Regions from separate parts of the Lentzea sp. NPDC005914 genome, predicted to be linked through region 2. Evidence: riboswitches for the same ligand, from Rfam matches in the RefSeq annotation. Region 2 holds a riboswitch; each other region holds the start of a gene.
What was found. Region 2 has a riboswitch for glycine ahead of gcvT (glycine cleavage system aminomethyltransferase GcvT). Riboswitches for the same ligand answer to the same signal wherever they lie in the genome.
Positions count from the first base shown of each region.

Region 1: it holds a riboswitch for glycine, as region 2 does, so the genes downstream of both, gcvP (aminomethyl-transferring glycine dehydrogenase) here and gcvT (glycine cleavage system aminomethyltransferase GcvT) in region 2, are expected to answer to the same signal.
Region 3: it holds a riboswitch for glycine, as region 2 does, so the genes downstream of both, gcvH (glycine cleavage system protein GcvH) here and gcvT (glycine cleavage system aminomethyltransferase GcvT) in region 2, are expected to answer to the same signal.

Region 1 is NZ_JBEXVQ010000017.1:155,429-159,991, forward strand. It holds gene ABZ345_RS24575 (bifunctional nuclease family protein) at 1-435, shown strand, start outside; gene ABZ345_RS24580 (MerR family transcriptional regulator) at 766-1,332, shown strand; glycine riboswitch at 1,407-1,502, shown strand; gene gcvP (aminomethyl-transferring glycine dehydrogenase) at 1,652-4,543, shown strand.
Region 2 is NZ_JBEXVQ010000022.1:136,920-141,482, forward strand. It holds gene ABZ345_RS28820 (SDR family oxidoreductase) at 1-283, shown strand, start outside; gene glyA (serine hydroxymethyltransferase) at 285-1,550, opposite strand; gene gcvT (glycine cleavage system aminomethyltransferase GcvT) at 1,564-2,658, opposite strand; glycine riboswitch at 2,755-2,846, opposite strand; glycine riboswitch at 2,847-2,937, opposite strand; gene ABZ345_RS28835 (DUF3817 domain-containing protein) at 2,983-3,285, opposite strand; gene ABZ345_RS28840 (hypothetical protein) at 3,300-3,632, opposite strand; gene ABZ345_RS28845 (helix-turn-helix transcriptional regulator) at 3,748-4,242, opposite strand; gene ABZ345_RS28850 (hypothetical protein) at 4,407-4,563, opposite strand, start outside.
Region 3 is NZ_JBEXVQ010000014.1:13,516-18,078, reverse strand. It holds gene ald (alanine dehydrogenase) at 1-82, opposite strand, end outside; gene ABZ345_RS20650 (alpha-L-fucosidase) at 187-2,430, opposite strand; glycine riboswitch at 2,595-2,687, shown strand; gene gcvH (glycine cleavage system protein GcvH) at 2,750-3,130, shown strand; gene ABZ345_RS20640 (L-serine ammonia-lyase) at 3,162-4,526, shown strand.

The DNA of each region.
Region 1 (4,563 bases), on a different contig from region 2:
CCCCAGAACCAGCCGATCCTTCTTCTGCGCGAAACCGAGGGCGAGCGGTACCTGCCGATCTGGATCGGCTCCGTCGAGGCCACGGCCATCGCACTCGAACAGCAGGGTGTTCGTCCGGCCCGTCCGTTGACGCACGACCTGCTCAAGGACGTCATCGGGGCGCTGGGTCGCAACCTCGAACAGGTCCGGATCACGGACCTGCAGGAGGGCACCTTCTTCGCCGAGCTCGTGTTCGACGGCGACGTGCGGGTCTCCGCGCGGCCCTCGGACTCGGTGGCGCTGGCGTTGCGCGTCGGTGTGCCGATCCACGCCGAGGAGTCGGTGCTGGCCGAGGCCGGCCTGATCATCCCCGACGAGCAGGAGGACGAGGTCGAGAAGTTCCGCGAGTTCCTCGACTCGGTCTCGCCGGAGGACTTCCGCGGAGCGGACACGTAGGCACACCAGGGGCGCCGACAGCTGAGTTTTGCGTTGTGTCGCTGTCTGTCTCGTTTGGAACCGTCGTAGCGCCTTGGTGTGTCGCTCTTTTGGGCTACTTTCCGCTCGATTTGCTCGCTAAACGATCACTAAACGTCACCTGAACGTCCCGCATCGGGTGACGGTGTGACTCTCCACCTCAGGTTGAGGGTCGATCCTCCCCGCGCGTCGCGTTGACCTGCCCTCTGAGCGGTCTTACCGTCGAACTCGAGTGGACGTCGCCGGTTTGCGTGAGCTGACGCGGCGGCTTGACGGCCATGAGTTTCGTGGCCGTTCCGAGGGGAGGCAGGCGTGGTCGAGGAAGCGCCCGTGCGGGCCGAATCCGGGCAGCAGGGTGAGCTGTTCCCGGACTCCTCGCTGCCGGACGAACTCGTCGGCTACCGGGGTCCCGCGGCGTGTCAGATCGCGGGCATCACATACCGGCAGCTCGACTACTGGGCCAGGACCGGACTCGTCGCTCCGACGATACGGATGGCTCACGGGTCCGGAAGTCAGCGGTTGTACTCCTTCAAGGACATCCTGGTTCTGAAGGTCGTGAAGCGGTTGCTGGACACCGGGGTCTCGTTGCAGAACATCCGGGTCGCGGTCGACCACCTGCGGCGCCGCGGCGTGCAGGACCTGGCGAAGATCACGCTCTTCTCGGACGGGACGACCGTCTACGAGTGCACCTCGCCGGAAGAGGTCGTGGATCTGCTGCAGGGCGGTCAGGGCGTGTTCGGGATCGCGGTTTCCGGTGCCATGCGGGAGATCTCGGGGACGATTCACGAGTTCCCGGCCGAGCGGGCCGACGGGGTGGAGATCGCTCCCATGACCGAGGACGAGCTGACGCGCAGGCGCCGGGAGCGCGCGACGGGCTGAAGTTCGGTTGAGACATTGGTCGCGCCCGTAGCGACTACGTGGGCTGCCTGCGGGTATTCTTCGCGGGTAGTCGCTGAACTCAGGCGGGAGAGACCGGGTTTCGAGCCCGGCGCCGAAGGAGCAAGTCCCTCCCCGGGAACCTCTCAGGCATCCAGGACCGCGTGAGCGAGACGCCTCTGGAAAGTGGACCCGCAAGGGTCCCGCCGACGGTGAAAGCCCCATGTCACACCGGGGTGAACCTCTCAGGCGCCCGTGACGGGTACGGACAGAGCGGGGAGGGCACCAGGACACGTGTGCCCGCAGCCCCCGGAGGCGTTTGATGACGCAGGACCGCATTCCGCTCGCCGCTCTCGAGCACGGCACCCCGTTCGCCGACCGCCACGTCGGCCCGCGCCCGGCGGAGCTCGCGCGCATCCTCGACGTCATCGGCGTCGGATCGCTGGAGGAGCTGGCGCAGCACGCGGTGCCGTCGTCCATTCACGAGCGCGACCTCGTGCTCGACCTGCCGGCTCCGGCGACCGAGACCGAGGCGCTGGCCGAGCTTCGTGAGCTGGCTTCCCAGAACCGGCCGATGACGCAGATGATCGGTCTCGGCTACTACGACACCGTCACGCCGGGCGTCATCCTGCGCAACGTGCTGGAGTCGCCCGCCTGGTACACGGCCTACACGCCGTACCAGCCGGAGATCTCCCAGGGCCGTCTCGAGGCGCTGCTGAACTTCCAGACCATGGTCGGCGACCTGACCGGCCTGCCGGTGGCGAACGCGTCCATGCTGGACGAGTCGACCGCCGCCGCCGAGGCGATGACCCTGGTGCGCCGCGCCGGTCGCTCCAAGTCGAACAAGTTCGTCGTCGACGCCGACACGTTGCCGCAGACGCTGGCCGTCATCGAGACGCGCGCCGAGCCGCTGGGCATCGAGATCGTGGTCGCCGACCTGTCGCAGGGCATCGAGGGGCTCGGCCTGGGCGGCGACTTCTACGGCGTGCTGCTCTCGTACCCCGGCGCGTCCGGTGTGGTGCGCGACCAGAAGGCCCTCATCGAGGAGATCCACGACGCGGGCGCGCAGGCCGTCGTCGTCGCGGACCTGCTCTCCCTCACGTTGCTGCGCGCGCCGGGTGAGATCGGCGCGGACGTCGTCGTCGGCACCACGCAGCGCTTCGGTGTGCCGATCGGGTTCGGTGGCCCGCACGCCGGCTACATGGCGGTCCGGTCCGGCCTGGAGCGTCAGCTGCCCGGCCGTCTCGTGGGCGTCTCGGTCGACTCCGACGGCTCGCTGGCCTACCGCCTCGCGCTGCAGACTCGTGAGCAGCACATCCGCCGCGAGAAGGCCACGTCGAACATCTGCACCGCGCAGGTGCTGCTGGCCGTGATCGCGTCCATGTACGCCGTCTACCACGGTCCCGATGGCCTGCGCGCGATCGCGACCCGTGTGCACCGCATGGCCACCGTGCTCGCCACCGGCCTGTGCGAGGCCGGCCTGGACGTCGTGCACGGCGAGTTCTTCGACACCGTCCAGGTTCGTGTCGAGGGCCAGGCCGCTTCTGTTGTCGAGAAGGCGCGTTCGTTCGGCATCAACCTGCGTCTGGTCGACGCCGACGTCGTGGCAATCGCTTGCGACGAGAAGACGACGCGCGCGCACCTCGTCGCGGTGTGGGAAGCCTTCGGTGTCACTGGATCCGATGTGGACGCCATCGACGCCGACACCGCGGACGGCATCCCGGCCGACCTGCGCCGCACGTCGGACTACCTGACCCACCCGGTCTTCCACGCCCACCGCTCCGAGACCGCGCTGCTGCGTTACCTGCGTGCGTTGTCCGACAAGGACGTCGCGCTGGACCGCAGCATGATCCCGCTCGGCTCCTGCACGATGAAGCTGAACGCGACCGCGGAGATGGAGTCCATCACGTGGCCGGAGTTCTCGACGCTGCACCCGTTCGCGCCCGTCGAGGACGCCGCCGGACTGCTGAAGATCGTCTCCGACCTGGAGGCGTGGCTCGCCGAGGTCACCGGCTACGACGCGGTGTCGTTGCAGCCCAACGCCGGTTCGCAGGGCGAGTTCGCGGGTCTGCTCGCGATCCGCGCGTACCACCGCGCGAACGGCAACGCCGACCGTGACGTCTGCCTGATCCCGTCGTCCGCGCACGGCACGAACGCCGCGTCCGCCGTCATGGCCGGTATGCGCGTCGTCGTCGTGAAGTGCGACGACAAGGGCAACATCGACATGGGCCACCTGCGTTCGACGGTCGCCGAACACGCGGACGACCTCGCCGCGATCATGATCACCTACCCGTCCACGCACGGCGTGTACGAGGACACGGTCAGCGAGGTCTGCGGCCTGGTCCACGACGCGGGCGGCCAGGTGTACGTCGACGGCGCGAACCTCAACGCGTTGATCGGCTTGGCGCGCTACGGGAAGTTCGGCTCGGACGTCTCGCACCTGAACCTGCACAAGACGTTCTGCATCCCGCACGGCGGTGGCGGCCCCGGCGTCGGCCCGATCGGCGTCCGCTCGCACCTCGCGCCGTTCCTGCCGAACCACCCGCTGCAGCCCACCGCCGGTCCCGCCACGGGTGTCGGGCCGATCAGCGCGGCCCCCTGGGGTTCCGCGTCGATCCTGCCGATCTCGTGGGCGTACGTGCGCATGATGGGCGGCGACGGCCTGCGCCGCGCGACCCTGACCGCCGTGGCCGCCGCGAACTACGTTGCCCGGCGGTTGGACGAGCACTACCCGGTGCTCTACACGGGTGAGGGCGGCTTCGTGGCCCACGAGTGCATCCTCGACCTGCGTCCGATCACCAAGGCGACCGGCGTGACGGTGGACGACGTGGCCAAGCGCCTCGCGGATTACGGCCTGCACGCGCCGACGATGTCGTTCCCCGTCGCCGGCACGCTGATGGTCGAGCCGACCGAGTCCGAGGACCTGGCCGAGATCGACAGGTTCATCGACGCCATGATCGCCATCAAGCGCGAGATCGACCGCGTCGGCGCCGGCGAGTGGTCCGTCGAGGACAACCCGCTGCGCAACGCCCCGCACACCGCCGCGTGCGTGACCGTCGGCGAGTGGAACCACCCGTACACCCGCGAGGAGGCCGTCTACCCGGCCGGTACCGGTGCTCCGAAGATCTGGCCGCCGGTCCGCCGCATCGACGGCGCCAAGGGCGACCGCAACCTGGTCTGCTCCTGCCCGCCGCTCTCGGCGTACGGCAGCTGATCCGGTACTCCGAAGGGGCG
Region 2 (4,563 bases):
GACCGGCTCGCCCGACGTCTGCTACGGAACAGCGAAACACGCGCAGATCGGGTTGGTGCGGTCGATTTCGCAGACCGCGCCGGGCTACCGGATCAACGCGTTGTGCCCCGGCCTGGTCGACACGCGGGCAGTGGCGGCGTACCGGTCGGAACTGGTGGCCGCGGGACTGGAGCTGGCCACGCCGGAGGAGGTCGCCGCCGCTGCCGAGACAGTGCTGGGCGACCGGCGCACCGGCCAGGTGTGGTCGGTGCAGGCCGGTCGCCCGGTCGAACTGGTGCGGTAAATCAGAGCGTGCTGTACAGCGGGTGCTTGGCGGCCAGCACCTCGACGCGGGCGCGCAGCTCGTCAACAGCCGCACCCGGCTTGAGGGCCTCGGCGATCACGTCGGCGACCTCGGCGAAGTCCACCTCGCCGAAACCGCGGGTGGCCAGCGCCGGGGTGCCGATGCGCAGACCCGAGGTGACCATCGGCGGCCGCGGGTCGTTCGGGACGGCGTTGCGGTTCACCGTGATGCCGATCTGGTGCAGCACGTCCTCGGCCTGCTTGCCGTCGAGCTCGGAGTTCACCAGGTCGACGAGGACCAGGTGGACGTCCGTGCCGCCGGTGAGGACCTTCACGCCCGCGGCGGCCACGTCCGGCTGTGACAGGCGCTCGGCCAGGATCTTCGAGCCTTCCAGCGTGCGGCGCTGGCGGTCGGCGAACTCCGGCGAGGCGGCGTGCTTGAACGCCACGGCCTTGGCGGCGATCACGTGCTCCAGCGGGCCGCCCTGCTGGCCGGGGAAGACCGCGGAGTTGATCTTCTTGGCGATGTCCGCCTCGTTCGAGAGGATCACACCGCCACGGGGACCGCCCAGGGTCTTGTGGGTCGTGGTCGTCGTCACGTGCGCGTGGGGCACGGGCGACGGGTGCAGGCCCGCGGCGACGAGGCCCGCGAAGTGCGCCATGTCGACCATCAGGTAGGCCTCGACCGAGTCCGCGATGCGGCGGAACTCGGCGAAGTCCAGCTGGCGCGGGTACGCGGACCAGCCGGCGACGATCAGCTTCGGGCGGTGCTCCTGCGCCAGGCGCTCGACCTCGGCCATGTCGACGCGGCCGTCCGAGTCGGACACGTGGTACGGCACGACGTTGTAGAGCTTGCCGGAGAAGTTGATGCGCATGCCGTGCGTGAGGTGACCGCCGTGCGCGAGGTCGAGGCCGAGGATCGTGTCGCCGGGCTGCAGCAGCGCGAACATCGCGGCGGCGTTGGCCTGCGCGCCCGAGTGCGGCTGGACGTTGGCGAAACCGGCGCCGAACAACGACTTGATGCGCTCGATGGCCAGGCGCTCGACGACGTCGACGTGCTCGCAGCCGCCGTAGTAGCGGCGGCCGGGGTAGCCCTCGGCGTACTTGTTGGTCAGCACCGAACCCTGTGCCTGCAGCACCGAGACGGGCGTGAAGTTCTCCGAGGCGATCATCTCGAGAGTGCCCTGCTGGCGCGCCAGCTCGGCCGCGACGGCCTCGGCGACCTCGGGGTCGTACTCCGCGAGGGAGGCGTTGAACTGGTCGGACATCTGGAAGATCTCCCTACTTGGCGCGCTTGTAGAACGGAAGTGCGACGACCTCGACCGGCTGCTTCTTGCCGCGGACGTCCACCAGCAGAGGGGTGCCGGGTTCGGCACTGGCCCGAGTCACGTACGCCATGGCGACCGAGTAGCCGAGCGTCGGCGACAGCGCGCCCGACGTGACCTCGCCGACGACCTCGTCGCCGTTCAGCACCGCGTAACCGTGCCGCGGGGCGCGGCGCTCGGGGGTCTTCAGTCCGACCAGGACCGAGTCCACATCGGACTCCGAGACCTTCGTCAGCGCGTCGCGGCCCACGAAGTCGCCCGGCTTGTCGAGCTTCACGACGCGGCCGAGACCAGCGTGGTACGGCGTCAGCGACGTGGTCAGCTCGTTGCCGTACAAGGGCATTCCGGCTTCGAGACGCAACGTGTCGCGGCAGCCGAGACCGCACGGCTTGAGCTCGTGCGCCTCGCCCGCCTCCAGCAGCGCGGCCCAGACGGCCGAGGCGTCGGACGGCGCCACGAAGAGCTCGAAGCCCTCCTCGCCCGTGTACCCGGTGCGGGCGAGCAGCGCGTCGACACCTGCCACGGTGGACGGGTAGGAGGCGTAGTACTTCACGGCCGACAGGTCGGTGTCGGTGAGTCCGGACAGGATCTCGACCGACTTCGGGCCCTGGATCGCGATCAACGCGTAGTCGGTCGACTTGTCGGTGACGACGGTGTCGAACCCGGCGGCGCGCTCGACCAGAGCGTCAGCCACCACAGCGGCGTTGGAGGCGTTGGCGACGACCATGAACTCCTCGTCGCCCAACCTGTACACGATCAGGTCATCGATCACGCCGCCGTCGGCCTGCGTGATCATCGTGTAGCGAGCCTTGCCGACGGCCAGCGCCGAGATGTGGCCGACCAGCGCGTAGTCGAGCGCCTCGCCGGCCTGGGGTCCGGTCAGCACGATCTCACCCATGTGCGTGAGGTCGAACAGGCCCGCGGTGGTGCGCACCGCGTGGTGCTCGGCGAGCTCGCTGGAGTAGCGCAGCGGCATCCGCCAGCCCGCGAAGTCGGTGAACATCGCGCCGAGCTGCTCGTGCTCGGCGTTCAGAGGCGTGAGGCGGGACATCAGAACGCTCCTCCAGGGTGCGCCGAAGAGCCGGCCTGGGCCGGCTGAGGCAACAGAAGAATGACACGGTCCATCGGAGACTCCTCACCAGAGCGAGCCTCCCCCTCTGTCATGAGCCTGAGAGCTTCGCCGCGCAGCACGCGACTTGCACCGTGGGCGAGGCCGATGGGCCTGCTTTTCAGAGTTGCCTTCGTCGTGCGGTACCTGTACCTGAGAGATTCCGGGGAGGAGTTGCTCCTTCGGCGCTCACACTCAAGTGAGCTCTCCCGCGCGACATCGACGGCCGTGTTCAGTTGGTAGCCCCAGACGCTAGCAGGCCAAACGTCACAGCGGCACGCCCTGCGCAGTCTTCTCGACCACCTTGCGCTCAGCCCAGAACGACAGGAACGGGATCGTCCCGGCGAGCAGCACGAGGGCGGTGCCCTTGATCGACCAGCGCAGCTTCAGCGCCAGGTCGACGGAAATGACCAGGTAAATGGCGTAGAGAAAGCCGTGGATCGGCCCGACGACCTTCATGAACTGACCCATGTCCGCGGCGTACTTGAGCACCATCGCCACGCACAGGAGCAGCAGGAAGACACCGACCACGTAAGCCATGACCCGGAACCGGGTCAACGCACCCTTCATCAGCCCGCCTTCGCTCAACGACCGTCCCGCGCGTTGAGGTCCGCGAGCATGCGGTTGTAGGCCGCGAGCTCCGCGTCTTCAGGATCGTCGAAGTGCTCGACAGGCGCGGGTTTGACGGCGTCAACGGTAGTCATCGGCTTCGCGGCGGCCGCAACCGGCTCCGGTGCGGAGAGAACCTCGTCACGACGCTGGCGCGCCAAACGGCGGAAACGCCACACCATGAAGGCCGGGAAGAGGCCGAAGAGCGGCCACTGGAGCACGTAACCGAGATTCTGGAACGTGCCGCTGGCGGACTCGAAGCGCTGCCACTGCCAGTACGCGAGCCCGCAACAGGCGATCAGGGCCACCAGACAGGCAAACCCGATCAACACTCGCTGGGGTGTAAGGAGGCCGCGCACGGCCTCCACACTACTTGGAACGCATGGATACAGGGCTGCCGCCTCCGACAGCCCGTTCCCTCTACTACGCCACGCCGTCCCGGCGCTGCCTCTGCAGACGTGCGACACACCAGGCTGCGGCGGAACCGCGGCGAAGGTGCTGGAGAACCGTCATCGGTCCCAGGCGCCGCCCGAGGTCGGCAGGGCTCAGACCCGCCGCGCGATAGTCGAGCGCGCGCTGGTCCAACGGGCTGATGCCCGCGTCCCACCACTGCTCGGCCTCGGCGACATCGCCAACCAGCTGCCAGTAGCTCGCCGCGGCGGCGAGCAGTGCCTCGGGTGCCTCCGGCGCCCGCTTGCGCATCGCGGCCACGTAGGCCGGATCCGCCGAGTCGACCTTGACCAAGCCACGCGAGGGCCCGCCCCTGCCGCCCCGCTGTGCGGGGATGCCTGGCGCCGAGGGGGGAGCCTCAGCGAGCCACGCGTTCTTGATCCGGTTCACCTCCTGCATCTCTGCGTCATCAGACCGTTCAGCCGCCCACTGCTGCAACAGCTCGTGGACCCCGGAGTCCTCGACCATATGTGCCTCCTCGTCGGTCGGGGATCGGCCATTGCAGCGGAAGGTATTCGGTAGGTCTGACAATCGCCAGACCCTGAATCCCCAGAACACCCGTTACCAGTGCGTGATTGGCCTCTTTCCACCCATCCGGTCCAACGCAGATGGCCGAGGATCACCGAGAGTCACTAGGCGACAGGCGTCGCCGTCCCGAAGAGGCTCCTGATGAAGGTGATGATCGACTCCGCGCCCTGCCTCAGCCAGCCGAGGAGCGTCTGGACCGCGCCTGCGGACTCCTCGGGCCGGGTGATCAGGAGGAACAGCACCAGCGCGACGACCGCCAGC
Region 3 (4,563 bases), on a different contig from region 2:
TGGTCAGTTCGTGCGCACCGGCAGGGGTGAGAGCGACGCGGTACTCGTGGTTCTTGATCTCGCGGGGAACTGCGATCCGCACGATGACTCCTCCGTTCGGGCTGGCCTCTGTCTCACAATGTGAGGCAGTCGGAAGGTCATGTCACCGTGCGGATCGCACTATCCGGTCACTGTCCGGTTGTTCTGCTAGGACAAAGCGGCCTTGAACACCCATGCGTGCCGGCCAACGCCCTGTGGCACGTCGACCACCAGTTTTCCACCCGATCGGGTCCATTTCAGGGGCCTGTCATGACCCAGCAACGTGATCTTGTCGCCGTCCTTGAGCGGCACTGGAGCGTCGACCACGAGCTGTGACCCCGGCTGGACCAACGAGGTGATGTAGAACGCTTCGTTCGGCTTCACCGTGAACCGCAGGTCACCTTGCTGAGCCATCCGCGACCAGTACGTCGTGCCGTAGATCGACTCGCCGTTGGTGCGCAGCCACGCCCCCGTCTCACGCAGTCGCTGCTGCATGATCTCGGGGATCGAGCCGTCCGCGCGCGGGCCGATGTCCAGCAGGAAGTTGCCGTTCTTGGACGTCGTGTCGACGAGCGTGTGGATCACCTCGTCCGCGGTCATGTACATCGAGTCCGGCGTCGCCCGGTTCCACCCGTACGAACGCGGGTCCAGGCCGCGCGAGGCCTCCCACTTCTTCACCACGGTGTTCGGGTACGTCGCGTACTCCGGCGTCGTGTAGTCGTGGGTCGGGATGCCGCACCGGTCGTCGACCGTCACGTCCTTGGGCACGGCCCGGTTCTTGGCCTTGTTGAAGTAGTCCGCCATCACGCGCCGCGAGTCGTTCGCACCACCGATGTCGCACCAGATGACGTCGGGGTCGTACCCGTCGACCAGTTCGGTCATCTGCGGCCCCTGGTAGTCCTTCACGAAGTCGCGCCCGGCCTGATAGCCGGTGTAGGGCTCGGCAGCGCCCGTGTACGGGTTCCGCGGAGCGTGACCGGTCCACGGGCTGTCCGGGTTGAACCACTCCGGCATCGAGAAGTAGAGCCCGTTCTTCAGGCCAGGCGTGTACTTCCGCGACGCGTCGAACAGTTCCTTCACCAGGTCGCGACGAGGACCGAGATCAACGGAGTCGCGGCCGGACACCTTCGAGTCCCACAACGCGAAACCCTCGTGGTGCTTGGAGGTCAGCACGTAGTACTTCGCGCCGGCCTCTTCGAAGAGCTTCACCCACTCGCGAGGGTCGAACTTCGAGGCCGTGAACTGCTGGATGAACTGGTCGTACGAGAAGTCCTTCCCGTACGTCGCCGCGTGGTAGGCGTTCACCGCGTTGTTCGGGTCCTGCATCCACTGCCAGTACCACTCCGCGTACTGCTCACCGGGCGGCGACCAGGCGGGCACCGAGTAGAGCCCCCAGTGGATGAAGATCCCGAACTTGGCGTCGTCGAACCAGTACGGCGACTCGTGGGCGGCCAGCGAGGCGTCGTTCGCCTGGTAGTCCGCGACACCCAGCGTGAACCTGGCGTTCTGCGACGCCGAGGCCTTCGCGGAGGAAGCGACGACCTTCCCGTCGAACGTGCCGGTCCGGTACGCGTGGATGCCGATCCGCACGCGAGCTTCCTCACCGGGCGCGAGCCGCTTCACCAGCGCCGGCTGCAGCGTCACCAGACCCAGCCCCTCGGCGCGCACCCAGATGTTCGAGACCCACTGGTCGCCGAGGTTCACGACGGTGGCCTCGACGGTCTGCCCGCCCAGCCGGGGCAGCTTGGTCGTGCTGCGCGCGGCACGGACCGCGAGCACCGAGCCCTTGGCCACCGGCTGCAACGACAGCGCGAACACGTGCAGCGAGGACTTGCCCTCCACCGCCGGGTTCGTGACCGGCAGCGTGACCCCGACCGCCTCCTTCTGAGGATCCGCCCAGACCTGGGAGGTCCCGATCGACACGGGGTGCTGGTCGGTGCCACCGGGCGAGTAGCGGAACGGCGCGGAGATCGGACCACTGCCCGCGTACCAGTCCGGTCCGCTCACGGCACCTGTCGTGGTCGATCCGTCCGCGTAGTGCACGGTGGCGGTCCCGCCGGCCGCCCCGTACGAGGACGCCACGAGGAAGTGCAGAGTCAGGTAGCGCCCGTGCGGCAGGTCGATCCGCTGCCCCAGCGCGACCGCGTTGTTGTTCTTGGCCTGTGAATTTCCCGGGAAGAGGTACGGCACTCCATCGGCGTTGACCTGCCCGGACGGCAGCCCCTCCGCAGGGAACGCGTAGCCGGAACCGTCGAAGTTGCCGGTCCGGTCCGACGCGGTGTCGATGCCGTCGTTGTCGAAGTACTGGGTGAGGGGAACTGTGATCGGAGCTGGTGCCTCCGCAGCCGATGCAGCGGGGACAGGGGTAAGGACCAGCGAGGCGAGCAGCGCGGCGATGAACGCTTTCCTCATGAGACCTCCGATGTCTGCCTCACCACACCATGGCAGCGCTCTCGCCGATGTCAACCATCTCGCGTTGACACTTGGCGGGGGACGCACATAGCGTTCGCCTGGTCTCGAAGGACTCAAAACTGAACATCGGCCGTGGTGTCCTCTGGTCCAACCAGGGCGGCACCGAAACCCGAGCGGGAGAGACCTCGACGAAGCAGTCGAGGCGCCGAAGGGGCAAGCTCCCGCACACTCTCAGGCAGCAAGACCGCTCGGGGTAGGCAACTCTGCACGGCGGAGGGGGTAGTCACCTGACCGAGCCGTCCCAGCCAGAGGAGTCGCCGTGGAGTTCCCCGAGAACCTGCTCTACACCGTCGAGCACGAGTGGGTCGACTGGACGCCGGGTACCCAGGACCCGCTGACCTGCGGAATCACCTCCTACGCCGCGGACGCCCTCGGTGACATCGTCTTCGTCCAGCTTCCCGAGGTCGGCGCCAAGGTCGTCTCGAACGCCGTCTGCGGCGAGCTCGAGTCCACCAAGTCGGTCAGCGACCTGTTCTCCCCGGTGACCGGCGAGGTGATCGAGGTCAACGGCGCGGTCGTGGACGACCCGGCCGTCATCAACAACGACCCGTACGGCGCCGGCTGGCTGTTCAGGGTGCGGGTCGAGTCCGCGGAGAACCTGCTCACGGCGGCCAAGTACGCCGAGCTCACCACAGACTGACGTGCCGAACCCCACCGCGAAGGACTGATCAGTGGCGATCAGCGTTTTCGACCTCTTCTCCGTCGGCATCGGACCGTCCAGCTCCCACACGGTCGGTCCGATGCGCGCCGCTGCGATGTTCGTCGAGAAGCTCGGGGCACGGGTGTCCGAAGTGGACCGCGTGCACGTCGAGCTCTTCGGCTCGCTCGGTGCGACCGGGCACGGCCACGGCAGCCCCAAGGCCGTGTTCCTGGGCCTCGAAGGCAACCTCCCCGAGGAAGTCGACCCAACGATCGCGGCCGCCCGTGTCGAGGAGATCGTCACCGGCCGACGCCTGAAGCTCGGCGGTGCGCACGAGATCGACTTCGTGCACGACCGCGACCTCGTCATGCACCGCCGCAAGTCGCTTCCGTTGCACCCCAACGGGATGAGCTTCGAGGCGTACAAGGGTGACGAGTCCGTCGAGCACGCCGTCTACTACTCGATCGGCGGCGGCTTCGTCGTCGACGAGAACGCTTCGGGCACGGACCGGATCAAGCCGGACACCACCCCGCTGCCGCACCCGTTCCTGACCGGCGACCAGCTGCTCGCGCGGTGCCGGGAGACGGGCATGTCGATCAGCGAGATCATGATGGCCAACGAGCTGTCGTGGCGGACCGAAGACGAGATCCGCCAAGGACTTCTGCACATCTGGCACGTGATGCAGGAGTGCGTCGAGCGCGGCTGCACCGAGCACGGCGTCCTGCCCGGCGGCCTCAAGGTCCGCCGTCGCGCCGCCGAGATGCGCAAGCGTCTGGAGGGCGAGCACTTCGTCACGGACCCGTTGCGGGTCATGGACTGGGTGACGCTCTTCGCGTTGGCGGTCAACGAGGAGAACGCGGCGGGCGGCCGTGTCGTCACCGCACCGACCAACGGCGCGGCCGGCATCGTGCCCGCGGTCCTGCACTACTACACGAGGTTCGTGCCGGGAGCCAACGACGACGGCGTCGTCAGGTTCCTGCTCACGGCGGCCGCGATCGGCGTGCTGTTCAAGGAGAACGCCTCGATCTCCGGTGCCGAGGTCGGCTGCCAGGGCGAGGTCGGCTCGGCGTGTTCGATGGCCGCCGGCGGTCTCGCCGAGGTCCTCGGCGGCACCCCGGAACAGGTCGAGAACGCGGCCGAGATCGCCATGGAGCACAACCTGGGCCTCACCTGCGACCCGATCGGCGGCCTGGTGCAGATCCCGTGCATCGAACGCAACGCCGTCGCGTCGATCAAGGCGATCACCGCGGTGCGCATGGCGTTGCGCGGCGACGGCTCGCACTTCGTGTCGCTGGACAAGGTCATCAAGACCATGCGCGACACCGGCAAGGACATGTCGGTGAAGTACAAGGAGACCGCGCGCGGCGGCCTTGCCGTGAACGTCATCGAGTGTTAGTCGAACCGGGCGTACGTCTCAATTGCCCCATGGGTAC